Regions from separate parts of the Chryseobacterium wangxinyae genome, predicted to be linked through region 2. Evidence: riboswitches for the same ligand, from Rfam matches in the RefSeq annotation. Region 2 holds a riboswitch; the other holds the start of a gene.
The links. Region 2 has a riboswitch for cobalamin ahead of PGH12_RS17360 (acyl-CoA thioesterase). Riboswitches for the same ligand answer to the same signal wherever they lie in the genome.
Positions count from the first base shown of each region.

Region 1: another riboswitch for cobalamin. It lies ahead of PGH12_RS07660 (TonB-dependent receptor plug domain-containing protein); the one in region 2 lies ahead of PGH12_RS17360 (acyl-CoA thioesterase).

Region 1 covers NZ_CP116034.1:1,668,311-1,683,996, forward strand. The annotation lists gene PGH12_RS07640 (CCC motif membrane protein) at 1-167, opposite strand, end outside; gene PGH12_RS07645 (DUF2752 domain-containing protein) at 201-482, opposite strand; gene namA (NADPH dehydrogenase NamA) at 513-1,565, opposite strand; gene cdd (cytidine deaminase) at 1,629-2,150, shown strand; cobalamin riboswitch at 2,286-2,462, shown strand; gene PGH12_RS07660 (TonB-dependent receptor plug domain-containing protein) at 2,495-4,330, shown strand; gene PGH12_RS07665 (hypothetical protein) at 4,341-5,402, shown strand; gene PGH12_RS07670 (CCA tRNA nucleotidyltransferase) at 5,761-7,182, opposite strand; gene PGH12_RS07675 (L-threonylcarbamoyladenylate synthase) at 7,355-7,903, opposite strand; gene tnpA (IS200/IS605 family transposase) at 7,969-8,397, opposite strand; gene PGH12_RS07685 (DinB family protein) at 8,520-9,023, opposite strand; gene PGH12_RS07690 (GNAT family N-acetyltransferase) at 9,139-9,585, opposite strand; gene PGH12_RS07695 (cystathionine gamma-synthase) at 9,644-10,825, opposite strand; gene PGH12_RS07700 (hypothetical protein) at 10,892-11,482, opposite strand; gene gldC (gliding motility protein GldC) at 11,595-11,921, opposite strand; gene gldB (gliding motility lipoprotein GldB) at 11,944-12,930, opposite strand; partial or broken gene PGH12_RS07715 (GNAT family N-acetyltransferase) at 13,054-13,581, shown strand; gene nadE (NAD(+) synthase) at 13,590-14,381, shown strand; gene PGH12_RS07725 (ribonuclease domain-containing protein) at 14,475-14,957, shown strand; gene PGH12_RS07730 (barstar family protein) at 15,036-15,341, shown strand; gene pafA (alkaline phosphatase PafA) at 15,413-15,686, opposite strand, start outside.
Region 2 covers NZ_CP116034.1:3,698,552-3,714,237, forward strand. The annotation lists gene PGH12_RS17300 (chorismate-binding protein) at 144-1,112, opposite strand; gene PGH12_RS17305 (hypothetical protein) at 1,135-2,004, opposite strand; gene PGH12_RS17310 (RNA polymerase sigma factor) at 2,015-3,103, opposite strand; gene PGH12_RS17315 (hypothetical protein) at 3,111-3,914, opposite strand; gene PGH12_RS17320 (hypothetical protein) at 3,946-4,161, opposite strand; gene PGH12_RS17325 (protease complex subunit PrcB family protein) at 4,213-4,668, opposite strand; gene PGH12_RS17330 (PaaI family thioesterase) at 4,781-5,215, opposite strand; gene PGH12_RS17335 (1-acyl-sn-glycerol-3-phosphate acyltransferase) at 5,280-5,870, opposite strand; gene PGH12_RS17340 (PspC domain-containing protein) at 6,169-7,887, opposite strand; gene PGH12_RS17345 (PadR family transcriptional regulator) at 7,899-8,228, opposite strand; gene PGH12_RS17350 (HD domain-containing protein) at 8,476-9,066, shown strand; gene PGH12_RS17355 (hypothetical protein) at 9,135-9,362, shown strand; gene PGH12_RS17360 (acyl-CoA thioesterase) at 9,430-9,813, opposite strand; cobalamin riboswitch at 9,924-10,103, opposite strand; gene PGH12_RS17365 (hypothetical protein) at 10,147-10,944, opposite strand; gene PGH12_RS17370 (ATP-binding cassette domain-containing protein) at 10,978-11,640, opposite strand; gene PGH12_RS17375 (GEVED domain-containing protein) at 12,027-13,112, shown strand; gene PGH12_RS17380 (endonuclease MutS2) at 13,150-15,297, opposite strand; gene PGH12_RS17385 (GNAT family N-acetyltransferase) at 15,515-15,686, shown strand, end outside.

The sequences.
Region 1 (15,686 bases), 2.0 Mb from region 2:
GAATACAAAGTTGGGTTTTGCTGATACAGATCATTGTCTTTCTTATAAAGTACAAGACCGATAATCCCGGTGATAAGTCCCGGAATACCGTAACAACAGCATGAGACGATTGAAACAATTCCTAAAACGAGTACCGCAGTGGCATTAGGTAATTTTTGTTGATTCATAATTTCTGATTTTTTAATGTTTAATATTTTGATTTAAAAAAAATGTTTATAAAAATAAGAAAATACCATGATTAGTGAGTTAATTATTGCTAAAAATATTAACACCTGACCGTAACTTCTTTTTCTGTCGATAAAATTGATGATCACAAAACCAAAAAACAGGAGTAAAGTGTAGACCGCCGGAAACATATGAAAAGCTTCTGTAAATTTCCCCTCAAAAACCAATACGATTGCTCTCTGAGTGCCACATCCGAAACATTCTATTCCTAAGAATTTTTTTGTAGGACAGGGCAGCATAAAGTCTTCAATCTTCATATTATATTCTGTATTTTGATTTTGCTAAAATTAAGAAGAAATTTTCGCTCTAAGGTATTGATGCGGAAAAAAATTATCTTCATTCATCTCAAAAGATCCCTGAACTGCAATATACGGATTTCTCAAAATTTCTCTCGCTATAAAAATCAAATCGGCATCACCTTTTTCAAGAATCTCTTCGGCCTGTTCTACTTTAGTAATTAAACCTACAGCTCCTGTTTTTACATCAGCCTGATTTCTGACATCTGAAGAAAAAGGAACCTGATATCCTTCATAAACAGAAATTTTCGCGCCGTGAATATTACCACCGCTGGAAACGTCTATTAAGTCTACAGAATGATTTTTTAATTCCTTTGCCAACTTTACGCTGTCTTCAATATCCCAGCCATTTTCAGCATATTCGGTCCCGGAAATTCTTACAAAAAGGGCTACATTTTCATTCAGTTCTTCATTTACTGCATCTACAATCTCCATCAAAAATCTACTTCTGTTTTCAAAACTTCCACCATACTCGTCGGTTCTGATATTTGAAAGGGGAGACAAAAACTGATGCACAAGATATCCGTGTGCGCCATGAATTTCGATAACATCAAAACCGGCAGCGACCGCTCTTTTTGCAGCGTCCTTAAAATTTTTAATTAAATCTTTGATTTCTTCTACAGACAGTACATGCGGAATTCTTTCACTAGGATGATACGGAATCGGGCTTGGTGCTACAGTTTCCCAACCTTCTTCCAGAGAAATCTGTTTATTTTCCCAGGTCGAACCTTTTCTTCCTGCATGAGCCAACTGAATTCCTATTTTCGAATCTGAATTTTTGTGAACAAATTCCACAATTTTCTGAAGTTTTTCGGCCTGTTCATCATTCCAGATTCCCATACAGTGATTGGTAATTCTGCCACGAGGTTCTACTCCTGTTGCTTCTACGATGATCAAACCCGTTCCGCCCTGAGCGCGACTTCCGTAATGTACATGATGAAAATCATTGGCAAGACCGTTTTCGCAAGAATACATGCACATTGGCGACATTACCCATCGGTTGGCAAGTTCTACATTTCTAAATTTTATCGGAGTGTATAACATTGAATTATTTTTAAAGTTTAAAATTACAAATTTACTACTGTAACAAAGATATTGCCAGCTTCCATAAAAAGGTCTACATTTATCACCCTTTTGACGAAATCAATGAAAAAAGACATAAATATAAACTACGAGCATTTTAAAAGCAGCAGCGAACTGAATGATATTGAGAAAAAACTCTTCGATAAAGCAAAAACAGCACGCGAGAAAGCGTATGCACCCTATTCGAATTTTTTGGTGGGATGTGCCATTCTTTTAGATAACGGGGAGATTTTCACAGGAAATAATCAGGAAAATGCAGCTTTCCCATCCGGATTATGTGCCGAGCGAGCGGCTATATTCTGGATTGGCGCTAACTTTCCGGATCAGAAAATCAACAAAATTTTTATTATCGGCGGGCCTAGAGAATTCTCAGAAAATACGCCTCCAATTCCACCGTGCGGAGCCTGTCGCCAAAGTTTAATGGAATACGAAACGAAACAGAACGAAAATATTGATGTTTATTTTTCAAATTTAAATGAAGAAGTTTTTAAAGTAAATTCTATTAAAGATTTGCTTCCGTTTTATTTTGATTCGACTTTTTTATAATCCAGATTCAACATTTTATTATGAAGATTTAGAAATCTTAGATTGAGATAAAAGTGAAATTACTGAAAAAGGATTCGTATTATTAATAAAACATCAGATCCTTTATTTGGAATTTTATATTTCTTTTTAAAAGCCTATATTTGCAAAAATTTTGGTTTCCAAATTATTGGAATTAATAGGGAATTGGGCGAAAATCCCAAGCTGTCCCCGCAACTGTAAATCGTAAAAAAAATTTCTACAAAAAACCACTGCCAACGCGGGAAGGTGTAGAAAAGCGAAAGTCAGGAGACCTGCCAATATTTAAACAAATTAGTCATTGCTTTCGGAGGAAAAGCATTCATAATATGGGTATAAAAAGATCTTTAGTCTTCGCTTTTGCCGTATGCAATCTGTCTCTTTACTTCGGTCAGGGGAAAAGCATTGATACTGTATATATTTTTGATAATCAAATGAATAAGGTAAAACTTTTTCACAAGATTACCACTTTAAATCCAGCCGACATTCAGAAAAACTCTTCTAATCTTTCTGAAGTTTTACGTTTTCAATCGCCTGTTTACATTAAAGAAAATGGCCGTGGTGCAGTTTCTTCACCATCATTTCGGGGAACTACAGCGCAACAAACCGCTTTTGTGTGGAACGGAATCAATATCAATTCTCAGTTTTTAGGACAGGGAGATGTAAATAATATTGCACTTTTTGGCTATGACCAGATGGAAATAAAACCGGGCGGCGGAAGTGTAATTTACGGAAGCGGTGCGATTGGAGGAAGTATACATTTAAATAATGATTTAAGCTTTAATCAAGGTTTTCACGGCTCATTAAATTCTGAAATTGCATCATTCGGAACTTTTAATAATTTTCTGAAAGCTTCTTACAGCAATGAAAAATTTAGTTTTAAAGCTACAGGAAGTCACGCGATCAGTCAAAATGAATATGAAGTTCCGGAATCCCGAAATTATATCAACAAGAACGGAAAATATTACAAATCAAACATCAATATTGCGGCAGCCTATAAAATTGCGCCTTATCACCAGATCTCATGGATCTCGGAGACCTTTGATGGCAATCAGCATTATCCGATATTTTTTGAAAGTCAGACTTCGACGAGATATGAAACTCAGAATTTCAGAAGCTTGCTTTCATGGGACTGGAAAAAATCTAAGTTTAATAATATCCTTAGAGCTGCCTACACGGAAGAAAATTTCCAATATTTTGCTAATCTCAATCAACCGAGAACAAGTGGCGGTGTAGGAAAAAACTACATTGTAAAAAATGATTTCAATTATTTCATTACTCCAAAATGGAATGTGAATATCATCGGAGAGTTTCAGCAAAATCATGCAGAAGGAATCGGAACTTCAGGAATTGGAGACGAAGTAAGAAATATAGCTTCAATAGCGGGTTTATTACGATATATCACTTCATCCAATATTAGCTTTGAGGCAGGAATAAAGAAAGATTTCGTGGAAGGATTTGATTCTCCTGTATTATATTCATTTTCAGGGAAATGGAAAGCAGCAAATTGGTATCAAGTGAATTTAAACCTCTCAAAAAATTTCAGATTTCCCTCATTTAATGACCTTTACTGGCAACCGGGCGGAAATCCGAATCTTAAACCGGAAACTTCTGTTCAGGCAGATATGAATCATGAGTTTAAAGTCGGTGATTTTAAACTGACCATGAGTCCATATTACATCAGGATAAAAGATATGCTTCGGTGGATGAGTACTCCGATGGGATATTGGGCACCGTTCAATACTAATCAGGTGGAATCTTATGGTCTGGAATCTCAATTGACTTATCAGAAACAAATCAATCAGCATTATTTTAAACTGAATGCGGGTTACATTTTTACAAAATCTAAAGATCTGGAAATCAACAAGCAATTGATGTATGTTCCTCTTCACAAGGTTTTCGTAAATGCAGATTACAATTACCGTTTTGTGAGGTTTTATATTCAGGGAATGTACAACGGACTCACATATACAGACAGTAACGAAAAAAAATCTGAAGCACTGCAACCGTATTTTGTTGTGAATGCTGGAATTTCTGGTACAATTTTAAAAAAATACACTATCGGTTTTAAAGTCAATAATATTTTTGACGAAATCTATGAAACAATGGCTTACTATCCTTTACCAAAAAGAAATTACAGTATCAATTTTAATATAAATTTTTAAACTATACAATATGAACTTCAAGAAAATCTTACCTTTTTTATTCGCATCGGCGCTACTTTTTAATGTGGCATGTAATGATGACGACTTTATGGAATCAACTAAAAGCGAGGCTTACGAAAATGGAATTTTAATTACTAATGAAGGTGGATATTCTACTCCAACATCCGAAGTTTCTTTTGTGAGTAATGATTTATCTATCTTCGAAAATAAAATCTACGGTAAAAACAACAATGAGGCTATTTTGGGAAATGTTCTCCAATCAGTAGGTTTCAACGGTGAAAATGCTTATTTGGTCTCTAATGTTCCTAATAAAATTGACATCGTAAACCGTTACAACTTTAAAAAACAAACTACAGTTACTGCGAATCTTGATAACCCGAGATACATTGCATTTTCGGGATCTCAGTATTTTGTGACGAATAATAATTTCTTCGATGTAATGAGATTAAATGTTTACAATACTTCTAACAACTCTTTTGTAACAAGCATCAACTTCCCGAGAGCTGCTGAAAAAGTTGTAGAAGCAAACGGAAAAATCGTGGTACAGACAGACGGTATTACCTACCAAACGGTAGCACCTTTTGGTGAACTTCCGACAGGTTACTCATTAACAATAGTGAATCCTACAACGAACACTGTTGCTACTACGATCACACTTCCAAGCAACGGTATCATTAGAGATCTTATCTCTTACAATGGTGACGCTTATGTACTTGCTTCAAGCAATACAGCATCTTACATTTACAAAGTGAATACTGCAAATGGAACGTTCACAACAAAAACTCTTACTCTCGGACAGGCTCAGAAATTGAGAATTGATGCCAATAAATTCTACTTCCATGACAGCAGCAATAAAATCTATTCAATGGATCTGAATTCTACAACAACTCCTACAACTCCGATCGTGACATCTCCCGGAACTTTATACGGATTTAATGTAATTGACGGAAAAATCTATTCTTCTGATGCCAGTTTCACAGGAGACAGCAAAGTGTATATTTACAATACCAGCGGCAATTTGTTGAAAACTCTAACAACAGGAATTGCTACAAACGGTTTTTATAAAAACTAATATTCTTTCGATTAAGATAAAAAAATCCGGCAGTTTCTTTGAAACTGCCGGATTTTTTTATACTTCTTCTTCAAATTATATCTTAAAAATATTATTTCTAAAACTCCAATAAACCACCATGTCGGAAATCTGAAAAAAGTGTACAGCAGAGTGAAGCTATCAACATCCGTTTCACCTTTCGTGACTTTATTGATCTCAAAACCCACTGAAAAAAATGGAATGATAAATCCGAAAAACAAAAAACATAATCAGGTACAATTTCCAATTACGATTTTTAATTATTTTGTATTTCCAAACTCCAAAATTGAAGATGAAAATAATTACCAAAATGATATAATCAAATGTTCCAAAAAACATTTTAAGCAAGTGTTAATCCCAGTTTTTCAGCTTCAGCAATCACAAAACTCCTTGCTTCTTCTTTTTCATTAGCGATTTCTCCTTCTAGAATTGCTTCTTTTACTTTCTCCTTTAAAATTCCGATTTCTCTTCCAGGTTTTAAATTAAATAGCGCCATAATTTCTTCCCCGGAAATAGGCGGCTGAAAATTTCTCACCTGATCTTTCTCTTCAACCTCTTTTATTTTTACCGCAACATATTCAAAATTTTTCTTGAATTTCTCCTGTTTTCTGGAATTTTTGGTGGTAATATCGGCTTTGCAGAGCGTAAAAAGATCTTCCATATCTTCTCCGGCATCAAAAAGCAATCTTCTTAAAGCAGAATCAGAAGCATCATCTGTAATCAAAGCGATAGGACGCGAAGAAAGTTTCACCATTTTCTGAACATATTTCATATCGGCATTCAACGGTAATTTCAATTTGTGAAATAATGTTTTTACCATTTTTGAACCCAAAAACTCGTGACCATGGAATGACCAGCCCATTCCTTCTACAAATTTTTTGGTCGGAGCTTTTCCGATGTCATGAAGTAAGGCAGACCAGCGAAGCCATAGATTATCCGTATTTTCTGATATATTATCGACCACTTCCAAAGTATGATAAAAATTATCTTTATGCGTTTGTCCTTCTACTTCTTCTACTCCTTTCAGCTCTATCAGTTCAGGGATGATGAGTTTCATTAAGCCCGTCTCTTCCATTAACTGAAGTCCGACCGAAGGTTTTTTTGAAAGCATGATTTTATTAAATTCAACCATAATCCTTTCCATTGAAACAATTTTGATTCTTTCTGCTTCCTGCCTGATTGCGTTAAAAGAATTTTCTTCAATCGTAAAATTTAAAGTTGAAGCAAAACGAACCGCTCTCATCATCCTCAAAGGATCATCTGAATACGTTTGTGCAGGTTCCAGAGGTGTTCTCAAAATACCTTTTCCTAAATCACCTATTCCGTCAAAAGGATCAATCAGTTCGCCGAAATTGTTTTTATTAAGAGAAATTGCCATTGCATTGATCGTAAAATCTCTTCTTTTCTGGTCGTCTTCAATCGTTCCGCCTTCCACTTCCGGTTTTCTGCTGTCTTCGGTATAGCTTTCTTTTCTTGCGCCTACGAATTCCAGTTCGAGATCTTTATATCTGATCATCGCCGTTCCGTAGGTTTTAAAAACCGAAACTTTCATCTTGGGATCGATTTCCTGACCAACATTTTGTGCAAGTTCAATTCCGCTCTGTTCGGTAACAAAATCAATATCTGTAGAAGCTTCTCTTTTCATCAGAAGATCCCGCACAAACCCGCCAACGATATAGACCGACTGATTATTTGCTGCTGCAACTTCAGAAATTATTTTGAAAAGTTTTAGATTTTTATTTTGATTGAGGTTGATGAACATTTTATAAAAGAGGTTAGATATTAGAGGTTAGATATTAGATTTACAATACTTTCACATTTGCGAATCTTTATCTAATGTAAAACCACTAAGAAATCGGATTTCAGCTTAAAAAATTGAATTTCCCACTTCTTAATGGCGATGTACTTTTGCAAAGATAATTAATTCTAAACTTTTATTCTCGCAGGACTTTTATTCTATTGTCACTCCAAATTTTGATCACCGAAGAACCAGAGTATTGCGAAACTTTTTCTCTGTCTTCTTCCACCGCAAAATCTACCAAATCAATGATTTCTTGGGAAATATCAGAAAACTTCAACGGACTTTTATCGCCACTGAAATTGGCTGATGTCGAAACCAAAGGTTTATTCAATTTTGTAATTAGTTTTTTGCAATACAGATCTTTTACAAGGCGAATTCCGATGCTGCCGTCTTCTGCAAGCAATTCTTTCGGTAAACCTCTTGGGTTTTGATAAACCAATGTTACCGGTTTTTCGCTCAGATCCATGATTTCCCAAGCCATTTCCGGAACGTCAACCAAATCCTGTAATCGCTTTTCATTTTCCACCAAAATAATCATCGATTTATTTTTTTCACGCTTCTTGATGTCAAAGATTTTGTTGATGGCATCTATATTGGTTGCGTCACAGCCGATTCCCCAGATGGTGTCTGTTGGATAAAGGATTGTGCCACCGGATTTTAATATGTTGATGATGTTTTCCATGATTTAATAGGGGCGGGCTTTAGCCCGTCTTCAAAATTAAGCATTCATTTGGCTTTAGCCAAAACTTACATTTTAAAATCGTATTTTTCAATAAACTCCTGATATTCCTCAGCAAATGTTTTCTTTTGGTGATGCTTTTCCTGATTTTTAATATAATTTCTCACACTGTCTATCATTGATTCTGAAACTGAAACCGCAAAGTATTCATCTTGCCAAGAAAATTTTTTATTTGTTAAATAATTTTTATTGATCCAATGTGAAGATTCTCCCTTTATCAATTGAACAATTTTTTCAATATTCTGATTGGAGCTTAAAGAAATTAGACAGTGACAATGTTCTGAATAACCGTTAATCATATCAATAAAAATTCCTTTTTCCGAAGCGTTTTCTTTAATATGCTTCCAAAATTTTACTCGTAAATCGAGTGTGTTTAAAAATGGAATTCGATTGGTCGTAGAAAATACAATATGAATAAAAATTTTAATGAAAGGCATTTGTGTTCTTTTACCAAAAGTAATAATTTTTAAGTTTTGGCTAAAGCCAATTGATTTTTTTAAATGAAAAACGGGCTAAAGCCCGTTCCTATTGATAAATATAATCTTTAAAAAATAGTAATTTACAATTCCGGTAAATATCTCTCCTCAACCACATTCAAATGATGAATATTATGTCCAACAATCAATTGACAAATCGTTTCCACAGAAATTTCATTTCCGTTGGCTTTCCCAACATTATTTAAAATTGAATGATTTAAAGTTTCCAGCAGAATTTGTGAAGACTTTCTTACGAGTTGATATTCTTCCAATAATGATTCTAAACTTCTATCATTCGCAAAAGAATTGGCAGCGTAATTTTCTTCATCAAAACCGGGCAATTCAGATTTTTCGCCTCTTGCAATAGCTAAAATCCGGTACTGAAAAACTCTTTCTGTGTCTGATAAATGCAGAAGCACTTCTTTCAACGTCCATTTTCCTTCTGTATAAGCGAACTTTGATTGTTCTTCGGTCAGATAAGAATATAAGGAAACGGTTTTCTCTCCAACCAATTTCAATTCTTCCAACCAATTTTCAGATGGAATTAGATCTAAATATCTTTGAATGTATTTTTCGAAATCTGTCATGTTAATATGAATAATAAGTAATTGGTAATCAGTAACATTTTAATATAACAATGGATCAGTCTAGCAATTTAACAATTAAAAAATTGGTAAACTATTACATTGGTAAATTGTTACACTATCTATTCGTCCATTCGTAGAAATTCACCTCATCGTAAATCTCAAATCCACAACTTGGATAAAGTTGGTTTCCGATGTCGTTTGATTTTCCTGTTTCGAGAAGAATTCCTGCTGCATTAGTAGATTTTGCCAGTTCTTTTGCTTCTTCAATTAATTCTTTTGAAAAACCACTGCCTCTGTAATTTTCATTTACAAACAAATCATTCAACAGCCAATACCGCTTCATTCTTGTGGAAGAAAACAATGGATACAATTGCACAAAACCAACCAAATCACCTTCACTTTCAGCAACAAAAATTTCAGAATCAACCTTTTCGATTCTTTCTTTTAGAAATCTTTCCGCTGCCGGAATATCAGAATTTTTATGATAAAAAACCCTGTATTGATCAAACAATTCGGCTAATTGAGGTAAATCATGAATGGTAGCTTTTCTTGTAGTTTTCATTTTAAAATTAATTAAAAACAAACATCCGCTGTAAAAACGGATGCTTGTGATTTTTATTTTAAGAAAATGCTTTTTCTAAATCTGCAATCAAATCTTCTGCATCTTCGATTCCAACGCTGAGACGAACCAAATCATCAGTAATTCCCAATTCTGCACGTTTTTCAGCAGGAATTGAAGCGTGAGTCATCAAAGCAGGATGATTTGCCAGAGATTCTACTCCACCCAAAGACTCCGCTAATGTGAAAACCTTTACTTTCTCTAAGAATCTAATCGCATCTTCTTTTTTACCCGATTTGAAGGTGAAAGAAACCATTCCCCCGAAATCTTTCATCTGAGATTTTGCCAGTTCATATTGCGGATGAGATTCTAATCCCGGATAAATCACTTGAGCAACTGCAGGATGAGATTCCAGGTATTTTGCAACGGCCATTCCATTTTCAGAATGTCTCTGAACTCTTAATGCTAAAGTTTTAATCCCTCTTAAAACCAAATAAGAATCGTGCGGACCTAAAATTCCACCGCTTGCAAACTGAATAAAGTGTAGTTTTTCGCCCAATTCAGCATCTTTTGCGATCAAAGCTCCGGCGATAACGTCTGAGTGACCACCTAAATATTTGGTGGCAGAATGCATTACGATATCTGCTCCCAAATCGATAGGTCTTTGAAGATAAGGTGTTGCAAATGTATTATCTACAGCAACTAAAATATCTTTTCCTTTTGCAATTTCTACAACAGCTTTAATGTCAACCAATTTCATCAAAGGATTGGTGGGTGTTTCAATCCAGATCAACTTAGTTTTGTCTGTAATGACATCGTTGATTTTTGAAGCATCATCAAAATTTACAAAGATAAATTTCAACTGATATTTTTCGAATAGTCTGGTGAACATTCTGTATGTCCCGCCATATAAATCATCCACAGCAACCACCTCGTCGCCTGGATTTAATAATTTTAAAACACAATCGATTGCAGCTAATCCAGAACCGAAAGCCAGACCTCTCGCTCCGTTTTCAATGCTTGCCAAAGAGTCTTCTAAAGCCTGTCTTGTAGGATTTGCCGCTCTTGAATATTCGTACCCGGAATGAACTCCCGGACTTTTCTGAGCAAATGTTGATGTTAAAAAAACAGGTACATTCACAGAACCTGTTGCAGATTCGTGATGCTGACCTCCGTGTATTACTTTTGTATTAAAATTCATTGTTTTATATTTTTGTTGGAAGTTTAGTGATTGAAGAGGGATATTTTTACATCCTTCCAAATTACGACTCCCTGAGTTGTTTTTCTACTTATTTTTATTTTCTTAGAGCTACCCAAATATATCAAATTTAAAAGAATTTCTTTTTTTTACATGGTAATCTCTGTCAAGAGAAAGCCTTTTTCCGTACTTCAAATCATGTATCACAAATAGTAAAAAGAGATGAAATGAAGTTTTTTGCATTATTCTATCAGTGATAATTTCTTCTGTGATGGTTTCATTACTTTCGTTTACATATTGAATTTCTAAGAACTCCTCAATTCCTTCATTATCTTGAAAGGAGTATTTCCATGATACAATTTCCCAAGGAATTATTCTGGTGTAATGTTTAAGATGTTCATTTTCAAATTTCAAGATACTGTAACTTTCATTTTTCACAGAAAAATATTCTGTTGGAATTTTATTCTCTGAAATAAAGGCCTTACAATCTAAGTTTTTAATGAACTCTTCAATTTCTTTTTTAGTGAAATTGTCGTGAATATTATATTTCTTGTCACCAAAATATTCTCTGAAAAAAATATAACTGATAATGTTTCTTTTATCCTTAAAATATTTGTGAGCAAATAATTTCTCAAGCAGAGGAATCAAAGCTATATAAAAAATGATAATCCCTATAAACCATGCAATTTTACAAGAAGTCAAATTAAATATGACAATAAAAACGATGTCTAAAATAAAAGCAAGAAAAAAAGAAATATGACTTATTCTATTCTTAAGTCGTACATATTTAAAGAAATCCTGCAACAAAAACATCTTACATCTTAATTGCAGATTTCACCGCAAATTCTTCAGCAATATCCTCAATCCATGCCGCAACATCATCTTCTCCTGTAGCTCTCTGGTAGGTATTTCCCATAGAAACTAAAATCTGATGCATAAACATTTTCATCTGATCGACCGGCATATCTTTCGTCCAAAGATCAATTCTTAAAGCTTCCGATGTTTTTTCATCCCACACAGAAATCATTACCGCTTTAGTTTCCTCTTTTTCTACTCCGCCGTCTGCTGCATTCCAAGTCATCAATTCGGGGATGTGGTTTTCATCCAGCTCTACATCTATCGTTATTTGAGTCTTTCTCATTTTTCTATTTTTCTAAACTTTATTATTCTTCTAATTTCGGTTTGTAACCTGCTTCATTGAAGATTTTTGTAGCATCCATTTTCAGGAATTCAACCAACTTAGTCTCAGGTTTCTTTTTAAAATATTCTCTGCAGATCTGCCATCCGGTGAAGATCCCCACCATTGGCGACGAATTATTATCAATTTCTGTATAAAACTTCGAAAACGGTCCGGGAGCTATAAAACGCTCTGCCAATCTGTGATCATCACCAAAAATCAGATTATTTTCAACAAAATAATTGTAAATATTGGCTTCGTTTGCTTTTGCCCAGTCATATTGTTCTTTTGTATAATCCATTTTCAGATAATCAGGAATTGCGGGCAAAAACGCGTCTTGCAACATCATTATTTTACCATTGTAGATCATAATGTCAATAAATTTCTGACTTTCCCCTGAATATGGAACGATGTTTTCAGCAAACATTCTGGATACTTTCGGAATGATATTGCTGGGATTCATTGATTTCTGAAAATACAATTCCAACCCTTTATAATTAGCATTTTTATCACCCATGAAACCTGAAATATCTATAAAAAGAAAATTAGATTTCTCGTCGTACAATAAAGGATCCTGAATCATCTGTAAAGCCGATGAAAAAAGGAAAACCTTTGGATTTTTAAATTGCGGAAAATAAAACTTGATGTGCGAAAACAAATCCTGAAGTTCGTTTTGTAATTTCTTCTGATCAATTTTCGCAATCGCCTCTTTGTAGATTTTTACTTGCTCAACATCCGTTCTTCTCTTACCAAAATCTTCATCAGGAACCGTTCCCTGAAACCAAGGAAACTTTGCTGTAAATTGCTCCAAAGGAACATTCTGATCGTAAAACTCTTTTGAGATATCAATCATTTCCACCTTTTCGGCAGGATTTTTTATCTCTACCTTCCAATCTGTTTCATGCTCTTTTTTACAAGAGTTTAAACTTAAAACTAAAAGGCATGAAAGTGCGGCAATTCTAAAAATCTTCATTATTTTTACATGAAATTTAAGTTTACAAAAATAAGGATATAAATATAAACTTATGCTGAAAAAGGATTTTTTTGTGGCTATAAGAATGATAGTAAAAAATTAAAAAATAATTCCACACGAAAGATGAAAATTTATCTCGAAACTGAAAGACTGATCTTAAGAGAAATTCTTCAAGAAGATGCTGAAGCTTTTTTTGCTATGGACAGTAATCCTGACGTTGTAAAATACGTGGGAATAAAACCTTTGACCGAAATCAGCCAAAGTGTAGAGATGATTGAAAGCATTAGAAATCAATATATTGAGAACGGAATAGGAAGATGGGCAGTCGTTAGAAAAGAAGATGGAAAACTGGTTGGCTAGAGCGGTTTAAAACTGATTAAAGAAATCAATAATCATCAAAATATTTACGATCTTGGATATCGTTTTACTCCTGAATATTGGGGAAAAGGCTATGCTACGGAAACTGCAATCGCAGTTTTAAATTATGCATTTAATGAAATGAAACTTAACAACGTTTTCGCATACGCAGATGTTGAAAATGATGCATCCAATCATGTTTTGAAAAAATTGGGTTTTGAAGAAAAAGATACATTCATTGATGAAGGTGACACCTGCTTTTGGTATGAACTAAAAAAAGAGAATTTTAAATAAAAAATATAATGCAAACACAAAAAGTAATAGATCATATTGTACAATGGTTGAAAGAATATGCCGAAAAATCAGGAGTAAAGGGTTATGTACTGGGAGTTTCGGGAGGTGTTGATTCGGGAGTGGTTTCTACTTTGGCAGCAATGACTGGTTTAAAAACTTTGTTGATCGAAATGCCGATTCGGCAAAAAGAAGATCAGGTAAATCGCGCATGGGAACATATGAATGATTTAAAATCTAAATTCCCAAATGTGGAAGCGATGTCTGTGAATCTTACACCGGCTTTTGAAGAATTATACAAGACTTTTGATGTTCACGATGACGAATTTCCGAACGAAAAACTGGCTTTTGCCAATACAAGATCGCGTTTGCGAATGATGACGTTGTATTATTACGGACAAATTAACGGTCTTTTGGTCTGTGGAACCGGAAATAAGGTGGAAGATTTCGGGATTGGCTTTTACACCAAATACGGCGACGGCGGTGTTGACGTCTCTCCTATCGCAGACCTCTATAAAACAGAAGTTTACGAACTGGCAAGAGCTTTAAATTTAGTTAAAAACATTCAGGAAGCAATTCCTACAGACGGACTTTGGGACGCTGAAAGAACCGACGAAATGCAGATCGGCGCCACCTATCCTGAGTTGGAAAAAATTCAAAAAGAATGGGGAACTAAAACAGAATCAGACTACAGTGGAAGAGATCTGGAAGTCTTTAAGATTTTCAGTAGAATGAATAAGGCTGCACAGCATAAAATTAATCCGATTCCGGTTTGTGATATTCCGGAAGAATGGAGAAATTAATTAGTGTAACTATTTATCAGTGTAACAGTTTACCAATACTTGAAGATTGTTACATTGCTAGATTGTTATATTATTACATTAAATTTTATATTTATGAATCCTAAAATTCGTTCGTTACTTTTTGCATGCATGGGACTTCTTTTCGGAATGTCATTAATGTATATTTATAATAATTTCATCGCTGATAAAAAAGCTCCGCTTGAAACTGAAAATGTTCCAAATGCTAATAAAAGTCAATCTGGAAGCCAAACAATTGATGAACTCACGAAAGAGAAAACAGTTATCGCCTATGTAAAACAAAATCATCAGCTTCCTGATTATTATGTTACTAAAAATGAAGCGAAAAAGCAAGGTTGGAATCCTTCCCAAGGAAATCTGTGTGAAGTTCTTCCTGGAAAAGCTATTGGTGGAGATTACTTTGGAAACAGGGAAGGAAAGCTGCCAAAAGGTGAAAACTACAGTGAAGCTGACGTTAATTACAATTGTGGAAACAGAAATGGCGACAGAATTGTTTTTACCAAAAATGGGGAGGTTTATTTAACTAAAAATCATTACAAGAGTTTTGAAAAGCAGTAAGTGAAAAGTGTAAAACATTTCTAAAAAATAAACATTGGAACTTTAATTAAAATAACTCAACTATTAGATACATAAACTATGAACACGACATACATCGACTTCGCAGACCTTGGAGATTACGAAGATTTTTACACCCAGCTTAAAGAAAAAATAAAACTTCCGGCGCATTTCGGGGATAATCTGGATGCACTTTCGGATGTTATTTCAGGCGAACTGGAAATGCCTTTGCACCTAGAATTTGTTAATATGAGTGTTGATCAGCTTGAAATTTTTGAAGATCTGTTAACTACTTTAGAAGACGCAGAAGATGAAGTGGAAGACTTCACTTTCACCTATTTTCTTGAGCAGTTTGAGGATGAGGATGATGAAGAAATTGCCGAATAAGATCCTTTGGATATAAATAATAAACGCCGCAAATGAGAATTTAGCGGCGTTTATTGTAACTGATATTTAATTTATTTTCCTAAAACTTCCATTAGTGGTTGTCCTACATTTCCGCTTGGGTTTTCAATTTTCAGAAATTGAGCAAGTGTAGGCGCAATATCTGTCATAAAGTGGGAAGCGTTGCTTTCACCGTGGGCGACTTTCCATCCCATAAAAATTAATGGAATATGAGCATCGTAAGAATTCCAGACACTGTGCGTTGTTCCTTTCTTTGCATAATTGGGAAGCATTCCGTCGTGAGAAACGATTTGGATGTCACCGCTTCGTTGCCAGTTGTAACCATTG
Region 2 (15,686 bases):
CGTCAAACACGTTTATCTTGTCGTCAATTATTTGTAATTAATATGTAATGATTATTTTGTCATAAGGGAGAATTTTGCAGCAGCAAACCTACACAATTTACAAAATTTGAAAGTTCACCGTAATTAAAATTCTGTACGTGATTTTAGCTTAAAAGAGAGAGATTTTTCAGAACAGCTTCAGACTTCAATTCAGTTTCCATCCATTCTTTATCAGGATCGCTCTCAGCCGTGATTCCGCCACCCACGAAGAGATGTACAGCGTCACGATAAAGTTTTGCACAACGTAGATTCACAAAATACTGGATGAATTCATCAGTTTCAATTCTTATAAATCCTGCGTATAATTCTCTTGGAAATTTTTCCAGCTCCTGAATTTTCTCTTTGCAGAAATCTTTCGGGATCCCGCAAACAGCTGGGGTGGGATGAAGTTCTTCAATAATTGCATCAAGATCTTCAGCGCTGATTTTCAATTTAAAATCAGTTCTTAAATGCTTGATATTGCCAGATATATGATCATAGGTTTCGGATTCCCAAATCTCTGAATCTTTTCGGAATTTTTGCAAGACATTTCTGATGTACGAAGAAACGGGTTTCTGTTCTTCAATTTCTTTTGTACTCCAGGTTTCTGATACCGGAATGGTTCCCGCTAAACTCATCGTTTCAAACTCGTGCGTAGTTTTATTATATTTTCCTAAAACTTCCGAGAACGCACCAATCCACGTATTTCCATTCTTTGTAAACAGATATCTGAAAGCGTTCGGATACGATTGACAGAGGTTTTTAAAACTCTGTTCTAAATTAATTTCACTAAAGTCTTTGAAAATTTTTCTTCGTGATAGAACCAGCTTTTGAAGATTGTTTTCTTTAACAATTTTAATAACCTTGTGAAGTTTTTCCAAATATTCATGGTGAGATTCTGGTGAAAAATCAGATTCTTCCTGAATTAATGATTTGCTGGAGAGTCTTTTATCAATGTTGCTTGCTTCAAAAATATTTCCATTAAAATTAATACTTTCCGCCTGATCAAAAGACTTGAAAATAACCGACTTTTTATCTGAATTTTCTTCTATGGAATACATTTTTTCGTTAAAAGGAAATTTGAAGTAAATCATAATCTAATACTTTTTAAAACTATTATCTGGAAATAAAATAGGCAACTCCCAAGTTCAGTTTTCGTTCAGCAAAGGTATTATTAGTCTTAAAAATGTCAAAATCAAACGAGCTGTTTTTTAAAGATAAATTGTTAAGTGAAAACTGCTGATAATCTGATGTTACGGATATTTTGGGGGAAATCTGATATTGCAGTCCAAACGAAAAGCCAATATTGAGTTTGTAGCTTCTAAAATCGTTAGGTTTATTAAGGTTTTGATTTTCGGGCACCAAAAACCGCATTTTATAAATGTTTTTATTGACAGCAAATCCCGCAAATGGCCTGAATTTTTTCCACTCGTACAATATTTTCAGTTGCCCTGTATATTCAAAATGTTTATTGTTAAATCTTTGAAAAAGCAGTGGTTGATTGTCTTTTGTAAAATAAAATCCATTCAAATAAGTTTCGTCTTCATTGGCATCAAGATCAAAAGTAGAGTTCCAGCGATAAATATTGGCTGATAACATCAGTAACAAATTTGAACTTACCTTTTTGGAAAACCATAATCCCAGATTTTCCCCAAACTGCAGTTTGTCGCTATGCAATGCTCTTGCCCAACTGTTGTTTTTAAAACCAATTCCGCCTTCTACGCCATATTGTAAACTTTGGAGAAAAGTTTTTTTAGGTGTTATTTTCTTTACTTTAAAAATTCTGTTTTCAACAAACTGATCTTTTACAGTTGGAAGGGAAATTTGAATTCCGTTCACTCTGCTTTTTACTGCTTTCTCTAAATAAATTGTGTCGTAAACGATCACTTTTTCATAAACAAATATAGTGTCTGCTTTCTTTTTCTGCGCCTGTGTAGTTTGCAGTAATAAAACTGTGAAAATGAAAATTAGTTTTTTTAAAAACATGTTCGGGTTTTTAGTTAGGTCGTTCAATAAAAATGGTGTCTCTCTGGATTATTTTTTTTATGATAATTACTTTTTTAAGAGCATTATCAACAGAATCTTTTGAATGTAATTTTTTTTCTTTTGTAAGAATTGGTCTTGAAATATTCTCTTGATTTTCTGTCTTTCGATTTAAGTCGATTTTATTTAATTCTTCATTTTGAATATCAGTCTTTTTAATAACTTCTGATTTTGGTTCCGTAGAATTTTTATTTACATTATTTTCTATCTCATTTTTCATGGTCGATTCAGCTAGTGAAATTCCTTGCTTAAATGATTTATTTTCTTCAAAAGCTACGATCGAAATGATAAGAGTAATAAATAATGTAGCGGTAATAATCAGTTTCTTCAGAAGATTTTTGCCGGGACCTGAAAAAGAAACAGTAGTCGAAGAAACATTATTCGGAATTGAAAGATTTTTTGACGGCGTAATCTTAAAATCAGCAAATTTACTTTGAAAAGTCTGTGCCCACATCAAGCTGCCAAATCCTAAAAAAACAAGTAATTGAGTAACTTTTTTGTTGTTTTTAGGAGTGTCTTGAGTGACGAAATTGTTTAATAAATAATTCTGAACAGATTTTTTTGCTCTCAGCAAATGTGATTTTGAAGTGTTAACGTTTATACCCAATAGTTTTGCAATCTCCTGATGAGAATTGTTTTCGATGAAATATAAATTGAAAACCGAACGGTGATGCAATGGCAGACTGTCGATAGACTTCAACAGTTCTTCTCTGGTGAAATCGTAGGCTAAAACGTGATTTTTTTCTGTGGAAGAGTTATTCATTTCGGTCAATTGTTCCGGGATTTCTGATATTTCTGTGGATACGAAAATTTCTTTGGAGTTGCTTCGTAAATGCTGTAAAGCACTATTGACAACAATAGTTTTGAGCCAGCCAAATAAAGCTTTTTCGTCTTTTAGCTGATGGCTTTTTTGCATCGCCAAGATAAAACTGTCCTGCAAAAGATCTTCCGCAGTCTGTAAGTCTGCGACATATCTGCGACAAATCCCCAAAAGTTTCGGGGAATAGTCGAGATAGATTTTTTGCCAGTTTGTTTTGTGCATATACTACTTAGTTTTGAACTACAAATATGTCGTTGAAACATCCTTTTGTTGTGTCTGTTATAGTCATTGTATCTACATTGTTGATGAAAAATTTCACAACACTATTTTTCGTTCTTGTCATGTAAATATTTTGATCTTTTACTAAAAGACGTCCGATTCTATTAAATCCTGTAGGATCATTTATTTGTATGAGATTATTATTTTTGTAATAGAAATCATCACCAACGTAATATTTGTCATTTTCATTCCAGTATTCATAATTAATTGGTGTAGATGTTATAAGTGCAGGAATGTTAAGGGTTGTATTAGTAAGAATATTCTTGTAAATTCGTATGTAACTTGAAGTATATGGGGGATTTGTATAATGTTTTTCAAGCAAAAACATTTCCGAAGAATTTTTAAAATAGCCTTCTGGCATGGCAGAACTATTAGTAGTTGAAGAAAATACAATTCCATTTTTATAATGCATAAGATCCCAAGTCAAATTGCTGTAATTGAAATTTTTACGTGTTGCAATATAAATATCATTATTAAATAATTCAAATCCGCCGATTGATTCATCACTAACATTACTAACAACTGTTTTCAATCCGTTTTTCCAGTAGCATATTTGATATTGATCTAAACTTGAGGTCGGATTTGGATTTTTTATCGTTCCTGCAAAATAAATATCTCCATTCTTAACGATCATTTTTGTTAAAAGAAGTAGGTTGTCTTGTGCATTTGTATTATTTGCAGCTACATTGAGGTATTGGGCAACATTATATTTTACTCCGTTTTTCCAAAAATACCAAGCACGAATTTGATCCATATTTTCAATGTTTACAGCCAATACGTAGACGTCATTTATCCACTTCAATCTGAACTCCATTAAGGTTATCACCGCCGGGCAAAATGGTTTTCTGATTATTTTTCCAAAAGCACACTTGTAGATTTTCTGTTCCACCAACATATACATCGTAAGAATTGACTTTTTTCTCAAGCAATCCGTAATCCTCACTTCTACAAGAAAACACTAAAGTCAATATCAATAAAAAAGGTAAAATTAAATTTTTCATGGTAGTTATTTTATTATAGGATGCAGAAAAGTCAAAAGGTTGCAAATAAATTTATTGAAATATAATCGGTTTTGTGCTTTTAGGAATTTTCACAATATGATAGGGTTGCGTTACAACTGCCGTCACGTTTCCTGTTAACAGTTTTTCAACATCAACGATGATGTTTTGAGGATTTTCGTCAACAGCAATAATGTCGATAGAATGTCCGCCATTGGGAAAAACCTGATCAAAGGTTGCAATAATCATAAACTGATTAAAATCTACATTAGTTTCTGTGAAACCACCTGAAATATTATTGGAAGCATCTAAGTTATTAAGAAGAGTGTTCCATTGTGCAGAGGTTGTGATGACGGTATTTTGCTGCGGAATATTATTTCCAACCAAATCACCTTTCCCGATTAGCTGTACAGTTACAGGAGTTTTGCTTTCAGTATTCTCTTCTTGATCCCTACACGAATTTAAAATAAAGAAAACCGAACAAAATAATAGAAGTAGATAATTTTTCATAATTGATCATTTTTTGGTTACAATTATAAGATGCAGAAAATTCAAAAGGTTGCAGCAAGTATATAAAAAAAGACTCAAAATTTTTGAGCCTTCTATATTTTAATTTTAAATATCACTTTTTAATAATATTATTCGTCATCGTTGTATGACTGATTAACTGGTCTTTTTCGTCCCGAATTTCAATTTCAGAAACGTGCATTGTTTTTCCTTTTCTGATGAATCTTGCTACTGCCGTAACGATTCCGTCTTTTTTGCTTCTTAAATGATTCGAATTTATATTTGTTCCTACACCGAAATATTTGCTTCCGTCAATGAACATATTCGAAAGGCTAGAACCCATAGTTTCGGCTAATACACAAGTTGCTCCGCCATGCATAATCCCGAAAGGCTGATGAATTTTCGGCGTAACAGGCATTGTTGCGGTAAGAGTTTCGTTTTCGAGATCGATGTCGATGAATTGTATGTCAAGAGTTTTTGCAAAGGTTTCTTCACCCCAATTATTAATAAATTCTAAGATCTCTTTTTTTGTTTTGCCTTCTGTATACATGTTTTAAATAACTAATGAGTAATTGCTAACGGTAATCTTCCTTCTAACTTCTAACTTCTAACTTCTAACTTCTAACTTCATCTCCTATAATATTCGGATTCCAGTTGGATGGAATTTTAGGACCGATATCGTATTTGATATAATAATTTTGAATTTCTTCCATGATTTCCAGGAAAGATGCCGAAGCTATTCTTTCATACGGAATTGTATAGCCGAGGTAAACAATATTTCTCTTGAAATCTCCCGCTGCCAAAACAATCGGAACCTTCGCTGCCAAAGCCATGTGATAAAAACCCTTCCGCCATTTCGGAACCCAGCTTCTGGTTCCTTCAGGAGTAATTACAAGACTAAAATCATCTTTCTTAAATTCATTGGCTACGAAATTAATCAGATCATTTTTCTGGCTTCTGTCGATGCCGATTCCTCCCAGTCCACGAACTACCGAACCGTACCAAGCTTTAGTGTGAGCATCTTTAATGATGATTTTCAAAGGTTTTCCGAGAGTCCAATAGGCAAGATTTCCCAAAAGATATTCCATATTGTGCGTGTGTGGTGCTACCACCAGAATACAACGATTGAGACTGTTGGCATCGCCTTGTAAAACGACTTTCCAACCCAGAATTTTTAGCATCAGTTTGCCAATCAGCTTTTTCATTAATTTAATTTTAAAAACAAAAAAGTATAACCAGATAGTGGTTATACTTTACAAATATATTGAAATATTATGTCTCTTAAAATAATCCGCTGATTAAATCTGCGATTTTTACTGCGATCTCTAAAACTACTTGTACCATGATTTGATGTTTTTGTGTTGGTTAAATTTTTTACGAATATAAGACTATTTTAGTATATAAACCACTAATTAATGAAGAATTTTTAGTTTTTATTGAGAGTAGAAGGGTGTGGGTTTCAAACATTTGCTATTCATCCACACCTTCATTCACTCTCTCAGGTTAATTATTTGGTTTAATCGAAAATTCTTTTTTACCGTCTTTTATCTTGATGTCTACATCCTTCATTTTATCGATATTCATCTTCATGGTATCCATGATTTTTTCAGCTTCATTTTTTTGATATTTCTTTCCATTAATGATCACGCTGTCTTTATCATTATCGCTGTATTCGATGGTAGCACCGTTGATTGAGATTTTATTTTTTTCAATTTGAATATTACCGGTTTCATCATCATTGTCTTCTTCGTCATTGTCGTTGATACCGTTTCCGTCTGTGTCACCGTCAAAATTGATTCCGTCTTTCTTTAAAGGGATAACGACTGCGTTTTGCGGAATTACCAATTCATAATCAATGCTGTAATCTCTGAAACGGTGATCATAAGGATATTTAATATAGTTCGGAAGAATTACTTTATTTCCAACGATTTCTACAGGAATACTTGCGTTAAGCGGAATATTATAACCTTTAGCTTCTTTTTTAATGATTAAATATGGTGTTTTAATATCAGCTTTTCTCGTTACATCTACATGAACCCAGTCTTTTTCGTAAACAGATATTTTATCAGAATAGATATCGTCATCATATCCTTTAAAGTTTTGAGGTATCGTAATTTGCTTAATATCAACATAAATACTATCTGAAGTTGTAGGAATGGCAATCTCTTCTGTATCCTCTTTATGACCTTTTAAAAACATATCTTTTTTAGCCATGCTGATTCCGAAATAAGTGGAAACTGCGATTAATGCAAGAATCAATGCTCCGATTACCCAACCTGTATTTCTCAGTTTTGTTTTTGGTGAAATTAATTTCATGCTCAATAACCCAAATAACAATGCCGGAATCAGACTTCCTAAAACGATCATTACCATAATGATGTATTTCATTCCATCATTATCAAAATAAAAATCCATTTGATTGATTGGAGGAAAGCTGTCGTTGCCCATGAAGCCAAAGACTACAAAAACACCAATCAGACATCCAAATGACATTAATGCAAAAATTCCTCCTAGAAAATAACGGATTACGTTCCAGATTCCGCTTCCTGCATTATTGATATAAGGTTTGTTTTCGATGTAGATTTCTCCGACTCTCTGCGTAGATTCATTAGCAAACTGTACAAGTTTGTTAGATTCGTTTTTAAGATTGTCGAAGTTCATAGGCTTTCCCTTCATTTTCAAAAAATCTGCTGCCGTTTCTGCTTTTGGTAAAACAACCCAAAGTATAATGTACAGAAGACCGATCAAAGACGAAGAAATTGCTGCCGTAAAAATCCCCAGAACGAAAATCCCTAACCAGATTGCTCTCATTGCCGTGATATCCATCCCAACGTAATGAGCCAAACCTGCACAAACACCGGCAATTTTTTGTCTTTCAGGATCACGGAACAATTGTCTTTTGTCTGTGTACGTTGTTCCTGAGCTTTCTCTTTTTGTATTTTTTTCAGAATAATAAGCTTCTTCCTGCTCTTCGATCTTTTCAGGAGAACCGATTTGAGCAATTACTCTTTCTACGTCTGTATCGTTGATTACTTCTCGTTTTCCTAAAGTATCTCTGAAGATTTCAACCATTCTTATTTCTATATCGTGCATTACCTCGTCTGCTTCAGAAGCCTCTAGTGAGCTTCTAAGAGCGTTAAGATAATCGCTGAGCTTTATATATGCGTGTTCTTCTATAGTAAAAGAAAAACCTGCGAGTCCTATTGAGAGTGTCTTGTTCATAGCTTTTGTTTTTAAATATTTTGAGTGATTTGGTTTACAGAATTTGTCAGTTCTTTCCAGGTATTTTGCAGTTCAGCTAGAAAAGTTTTGCCTTTTTCTGTTATCTGATAGTATTTTCTTGGCGGCCCTCCGGTAGATTCTTCCCATCTGTAAGAGAGAAATTCTCCGTTTTTCAATCGGGTTAAAAGAGGATAGAGGGTTCCTTCCACTACATCCAGTTTTCCTTTTTTCAGTTCATCAATTAAATCAGAAACATACATTTCGCGATTATTGATGAGGCTTAAAATACAGAATTCCAGAATCCCTTTTCGCATTTGCGCTTTGGTATTTTCAGTATTCATCTTTATTAAGTTTGTTAATTAGTTATATAAAATCAGATTTCGTTTCTAGCTAGTTAAACCTTCTCCGATTCTACATTACAAAGATATGTAATTAAAATGGTAATATGCAATACAAAGTAGTGAAATTATTTTTAAATTTACATTAAAGTATTGAATATCAGTGATAAATATTTTTATTTCTATTTATCACTATCAATTCATTTTCTTACAAAGCAGTTAGATTCCTTACTTTTTCTTATTTTTGAAGATGAAAATTAAAAAGGAAATTGATTTTATTATCGCAATCGATGCTTTAAAAAATGTCCAGAGAAGAAATTATAACGCCGACGATTCCCGAAGAGAAAATACTGCCGAACATTCTTGGCAGATCATTATATTGGCGCAGATTCTCTTTCCTTACGCAAAAAACAGAGCAGACATCGATTTGTTGCGAGTAATCAGAATGCTTTCAATTCATGATTTGGTTGAAATTGAAGCAGGTGATACCTTTATTTTTGATGAAGCAGCAATGGTGGGCAAGTTCGAAAGAGAAAAAATATCAGCTCAGAATATATTTGGAATTATAGATGAGCCAATTCGTTCAGAATTTTTCAATCTCTGGTTAGAATTTGAAGAAGAGCAAACTCCTGATGCAATATTTGCCTGTGCAATTGATAGAATAATGCCTTTCATTCTCAATTCTCATACATCAGGAAAAAGCTGGACGGAAGCTGCGGTAACCGAAATACAGGTAAGAAACATGCTCGAAAATGCGATAAGCAGAGCTTCTGACGAGATGGGAGAGGCTTTCCAATTTTTAATGATTAAAAATCTTGAAACGGAGAAGGTTTTGAAATAATTTTTTTAAAATTTTAAAATACTTCTGAAAACTTTGGTGTGCTGATTGTTGTATTTCCTAAAAAAGGTATGCAGACAAAAGATTACAGCAGAGAAGATCTACAATATCATCAAAGTGAAAATAACTACACGCTTTCGATACCGAAAAAGTTTTTGAGTGTAAAAGATCTTAAGGTCTTAAAAAAAAATCATGACGGCAGTTTTTCGGATGCTGATGTAACGGTACGTGACGAAGAACATAATATTTTGATTATAACGACGATCCCGATAGATATTCGGCTTGAAATTTTAGATTAAATCTGAAATTTTCGTTAAGGTGGAAAAAAGGTTTCGGCGGGCAAAGCCCGCCGAAACCTACCTGAATTTATAGTATTTGAATTGGTTTCTTAGATTCGTCAATCGCTACAAAAGTAAAATCACCCACTATTGCTTTTTCCCTTTCGTAAGAATACATTTGCTCGGTGTAGATTTCTACATTCACCTTCATACTTGTTTTTCCTACATGAGAAACTTTCCCGATCAGTTCTACAATCGTTCCTGCCGGAATTGGTTTTTTAAAATCGATTTTATCGCTGCTTACGGTTACCACTCGTTTCCTTGCAAAACGTGTTGCGGTGATAAAAGCAACTTCATCCATCAACTGCATCGCTGTGCCGCCGAAAAGTGTGTCATAATGATTGGTTGTATTGGGGAAAACCGCTTTAAAAATTCGCGTTTCGGAGTTTGTAATTCTTTCTTCTGTAGTCATATTTCATTTTTAAATTAATGCGAAAATGAAAAGATTGAAACAAACAGAAACAGCAGGAACATGAAATTCCTGAATACCATAAGATCAACAAACTTCAGATCGCGAAAGTTTTTGTCTAAAGAAAAATGGCAGGTCTCCTGACTTGTAACATCTTTATTTCCTTCCCATACACCTTGCACAGTGGTTTTTAATAAAGACTCAGTTACTTTACAGTTGCGCGACAGCTCGTGATTTTCACACGATTCCCTTTTCATCTGCGGTTAAGCAGAACCAATTTTCGGGAAAGCTAAATTTTAACTTTTCCGTGGGCAAAAATAATGATAAATAGATGAATTATTCAGGATTTTTAAAAATAATCTGACTGATTACTTTTCCTTCCTTGATAGTCCAGAGCGTCGTGTATCTGTTCGCTCCCGAACCGTTGATCATATAAAGAAAAATATGATCGTCGTCGATAGAAGTCACTCCGATGTTTTCGAAATCCATCGTAGGTTGAAACATATTCTTAATGGCTTCTCTCACAAAAACAGAACCTCTTCCTGGTTGTTGTACTCTGATCGATTTGATCTCGGTCATTCCTACAGGCAATTCCTTATCAATTCCCCATGGTTTTACTTTGTCGATCGAGGTGATATTTCCATCAGTATCTTTTACCTGCTTGCGGAACCCGGCATTTGAAGGGTAAATATCAATAACGACTTTACTTCTCTGCGCTGTCGGAATTTTTGGGTTGTTGTTATCGGTGAAAATGATAGATTTTCCGTTTTTAGATTTTGACGGTGTAAATTGTGGAAGCTGATCAATAAAAGCGATACGGTCTTTATTCACCATTCCTTCTTTCATCAGGCTGTCGTATCTTACAAAAGGTTTTTCGGTTTCTTCTTTTTCCGGATATTTGATCCAGATCCAGTCGGTTTCTCCCGGAGCAGGCTTTACATAAACAAAGACATCACCTTTTTTCATTCGGATTTTGTCAACGATTTTTCGGTAGTCTTCTTTGTGAACACGCACCATTGCATAACCTTCGGTTGCTTTTACAACTCCGAAAGGCACTTTATTCTGTGCAAAAAGCAGCGAAAAAGAAAAAATACTGAATACCGATAAATAAATCGCTTTGTTGATGAAAGTCATTTGGAAAGAATATTTATACCTCAAAGATATAAATTAAATATTTTTCGGAAGATAATTAAACCTTTGCAATTCTGTTAAATCTTTTATTGGTTTTAAATAAGCATCGGAAAGCAGATAAATACGATCTGAAATATCCAAAACGTCCTGATATTGATGATCAGAGATGATAAAACCTTTATTTTCTGATTGTTTTTTAATCATATTCTTTATGCTGGAAACTATTTTTGGCGAAAGGCTGTGAAATGGTTCATCCAATAAAATAAATTCGGCTTTTGAAAAAATGATCAGTAAAACTTCTAAAATTCTTAATTCGCCACTGGAAATGTTTCTTGGAATTTCATTTATAAAAGGCTGAAGTAATTCTGACTGAAAAAGTTTTGCAGAATCTGCCTTATCACAAAATAAGCTTATGAGTTTTTTAATTCGAATATTTTGAGGAAGAAAAGAGGACTGTGGTAAATAAGAAATCCTGTTTTTACGGTCAAATTGACTCCTAACGATAACGTCATTCACTTTCACATATTGACCGTCACCTTTCATGGTTCCAAAAATAATTTGGAATAGCGTCGATTTCCCGGAACCGTTTCTACCAAGAATTCCTATGATTTCTCCTGTTTTGCAACCTAAATAAATATCCTCCAAAACTTTCTTTTCACCAAAAGATTTTGTAACGCTGTCTACATGAAGTGTACTCATAAAAATAGAGTGATAAATTTTATCATTAAACCAATAGACAAGGTGAAAATCCATAAAAACACCCTTGAAAACCCAAAATTGGCGTAGAAAAAATATTCATTTTTAAATCTCAATTCGTAAATAAAATAATGCATTAAAGGTAAAAGCAATATAAAACACAAACCGAAAATTTCAAAACTCATTCCAGCCATGAATGTCATCAACAAAGAAAATAAAACTGCGGGAATCAGCAGTTTTCTGTAAAAGATCCATAAAATTTTAAGATCGGTTAGCATTTTTAAAAATAAGAGTATTATTTACCATTTGTATTGGATTATTTATACCAAATTTAGTGAATAATTTGATAATTTACATTAATTTAGACAGATAACTAAAAATCAGAAAATATGGCAAAAAAACTACTTTTTTTATTACTTGTCTTATCAGGAATTTCAATTTACCAAAGTAAACATTTAGATAAGAACTTATTAGAAACACCTTTCACTGTTCCTGCAATTGTTGTAGTTTCTAATATTACTGCAACTTCTGCTACAATAACTTGCAGTTCTATACCAAGCTCAAATTATCTGTTTGAGTACAGACCTTCCGGTGTAGGAGCTGCCTGGAATTCTGCTCAAACCAATGTTCCGATACTCACAATAAACTCTTTACAATCTTGTACAAAATATGATGTGAGAATAAGAGATTTGAGCAATCCATCGGATGTTTCTGTAATTGTGGTGTTTACGACATTGTCGGTTGATAATTGCGTATCTTCGTCTACAGATTCGGGTTTAATGCATATTTCAAATGTGACCGTTACACCACCGCCTCTGTTCGGGGTTTTGCCGATGGTAAGCAATTCCGGAACATCAAATTACACAGACTATCGTTCTGATCCTACCAGAAAAGTAAATTTGGTCTATGGTTCTACAAATAATGTGTTTTCCATGACAAAAAGCGGACCGGTCAATCCGTCTGCTGCGTATGTAAATGTTTGGATAGATTACAATGCAAACGGAATTTTCGAAAGTGCTGAACTGACTGTGAGTGCTACATCCAATACCAACAATACGATCGCCAGTTCTTTTAATGTTCCAACTTCTGCAGCAATCGGTAGTGTCATCAATTGTGCAGTGACAATGAGGGTTATCTTCTCAAATACTTATGTATCAAACGGATGCGGGAATTTTGGGTATGGTGAGGTAGAAGATTATGGCGTTTATTTATCTACAACTCCAAATCTTGCTGTTAATGAGATTGAAAAAAACAAAGAAATCAATATCTGCCCAAATCCTGTTTCGGATATTATAAATATCTCAGGAATATCTTCAGAAACAGACTTTGAAATTTACAATGCAGCCGGACAAAAAGTGAGTTCAGGCAAAATTTCGGATGGAAAAGTAAATGTTCATCAGCTTTTGAAAGGAATTTATTTTATTAATATCAATAATAAAGAAAAAACAAATCGATTGAAATTTATTAAAAAATAAAACAAGAAGAGAGTGCTTATAAACACTCTCTTTTTATTTAAATTCTTTCCAATTCATCGGCACTAATCACCGTTTTGAAACTCCCGTAATTGACGGTCACCTTATTTTTAGAAATTGTTTCAATTGTTCCTACGCTTGTGCTTCCGGTAATTCTTACACGCTGCCCGATTTTCATCCACACCGCGCGATCGGTTTTACGTTTTTCCTCTATTTTTTCGTTGGTTTCGGAGATTTTTTCAATAACATCTTCTTTTTTAAGCTGCTGAGTGATTTTTCTCTTAACAATCTGCATTCGCTTACTTTCATCTTTATCGGCTCCGATTTTCCTGAATTTTTCCTGCTCAAGAATCTTTACAAAATCTTTCACAACATCTTTTCTGGATTTTCCTTTTACATAACTGTCGATAAAACCTTCAATCTTTGTCCCGAACTGAAGTTTTCTGTGCTCTTCTTCATACAGTTTCTGAAAGTTGAAAAGCTTTTGCTGAAGCTGTTCGTTAAGTTTCTGAAGATTGTCTCTTTTGTCTTCCACGGAGCCTTTTCTTTCGGCAAGATCGGTTTTCAGTTTTTCAACTTCGTATTTTTCCTGCTGAAGTTTGACGATGGTTTTATCTAAATTAACAATATCATGCTCCACTTTTTTCTTCGCAGAATGAATGATAAATCGTGGGATTTTATTTTTCTCAGCAACTTCAAACGTGAATGAACTTCCGGCTTGCCCGACTTCTAATTTATACATCGGTTCCAAAGTTTCTTCATCAAAAAGCATTGCAGCATTAATCGCGTTCGGAAGTTGTTCTACAACCAGTTTGATATTGGTGTAATGCGTTGTAATGATCGCAAAACTCTTTTTATCATAGAAAAACTCAAGGAAACTTTCGGCTAAAGCTCCGCCCAATTCCGGATCTGAACCCGTTCCAAATTCATCGATCAATAAAAGCGTATCAGGATTAGATTCACGAATGATTCCACCCATTTTCTTTAATCTTGATGAATAGGTCGAAAGATGGTTTTCAATAGACTGATTATCACCAATATCGGTCATGATTTTATCAAAGAAAAACATTTCGGATTTTGGATGTGCAGGAATTAGAATTCCGCTCTGAATCATCAATTGAAGCAATCCGACAGTTTTTAAAGTGATCGATTTTCCACCTGCATTCGGTCCGGAAATACAGATAATTCTGTTGTGTTCTGTTAAACTTAATGTCTGCGGGAAAATCGTTTTATTTTCTGCTTTATTTCTCAACCAAAGTAATGGATGAAAGGCTTCTCTTAGCTTTAAAGTTTTGTGACGGTTGATTTTAGGCAAGATACCATTCACCAATTCCCCGAATTTCGCTTTAGCTCTTGTTAAATCTAAATCAAAAATATAAATCTGATATCTCCAAAGCTGTGGCTGGAAAACCGCCAGTTCTGCCGTAAGCTGTCTCAGAATTTTATCGATTTCTTTCTTCTCTTCTTCCTGATCTTCACGAAGTTTAAAGTAATGCTTCACAACGCTGTCCGGCTGAATAAAAGTAATCGAACCTGTTTTTGAAAGTCCTAACACTCTTCCCGGAACTCGTTTTTTATACGCAGATTTTACCGCTAAAACTCTTTGATCTTCTATAATACTTTCACGAATGTCATCCAGAAAATCACTCTGACTGTAATTGAATAAAACTCTGTTGAAATTTTCCTGAATCGCTTTTTTTGACACCTGAATTTCAGCTCTCAATGTTTTCAGAATCGGGGAAGCTTCACTTTTTACTTCTCCAAAACGGTTGAATACTTTATCAACTTTATCGATGATTTCTTTTTTATATTCCAAAGCAGAAGCATCATTCATCAGATTTGGAAAAGTATCGGGCATGGTCGGGAAAAACTTCTGAAGCTTTCCTATTTGTTCGGTAAGCGTTTTTATTTTGATGAAAGCGACGTTTTCAAGACGGTAATTCTCGATGAGCATCAGTTTCAGTTCGCTCTCAATATCTTCATATTCATCAAACGGGATCGCATTTGAACTTTCAAAACTCGACAGATATTCTGAAGTTTTTTTCAGTGAAAGTTCAGCCTCATCAATTTTCATCGGACGAAGCTCAAGGATTTTTTCTTTCGTTTTCGGAGAATATGCAAAAGGAGCAATTTCCGCGAGCAATTGCGGAAACTCTAATTCGTTTAAATCTTCTTTATTTATATACACAGTGCAAAGATAATTAATTTGAAAATGAGTTAATTTATTTTAAACCATTAAGATTTTATTAAGGAGTTAAGAATATGAAGTAAAGATTCGAATATAACGTTTGGCTTAAAAAAAATCTATAGATTTTACTTAATTAATCTTAACTTCTTAACTCACCTTAATGGTTTATTTTAAAAATTAATTTAATTTAAGATATGTTTTTTATTACATTTGAAATATGAGAATAGAAACTGATCGTTTGATTTTAAAGGAAATTGATGAAAGTCACGTTGAAGATATTTTAAAAATCCGAAGCAATGAAGTTGTCAATCAATTTGTGAAAAGAATTCCACCAAAAAATAATTATGATGCACTGGATTTTATTTTAACGATCAAAAAAAGAAATAAGA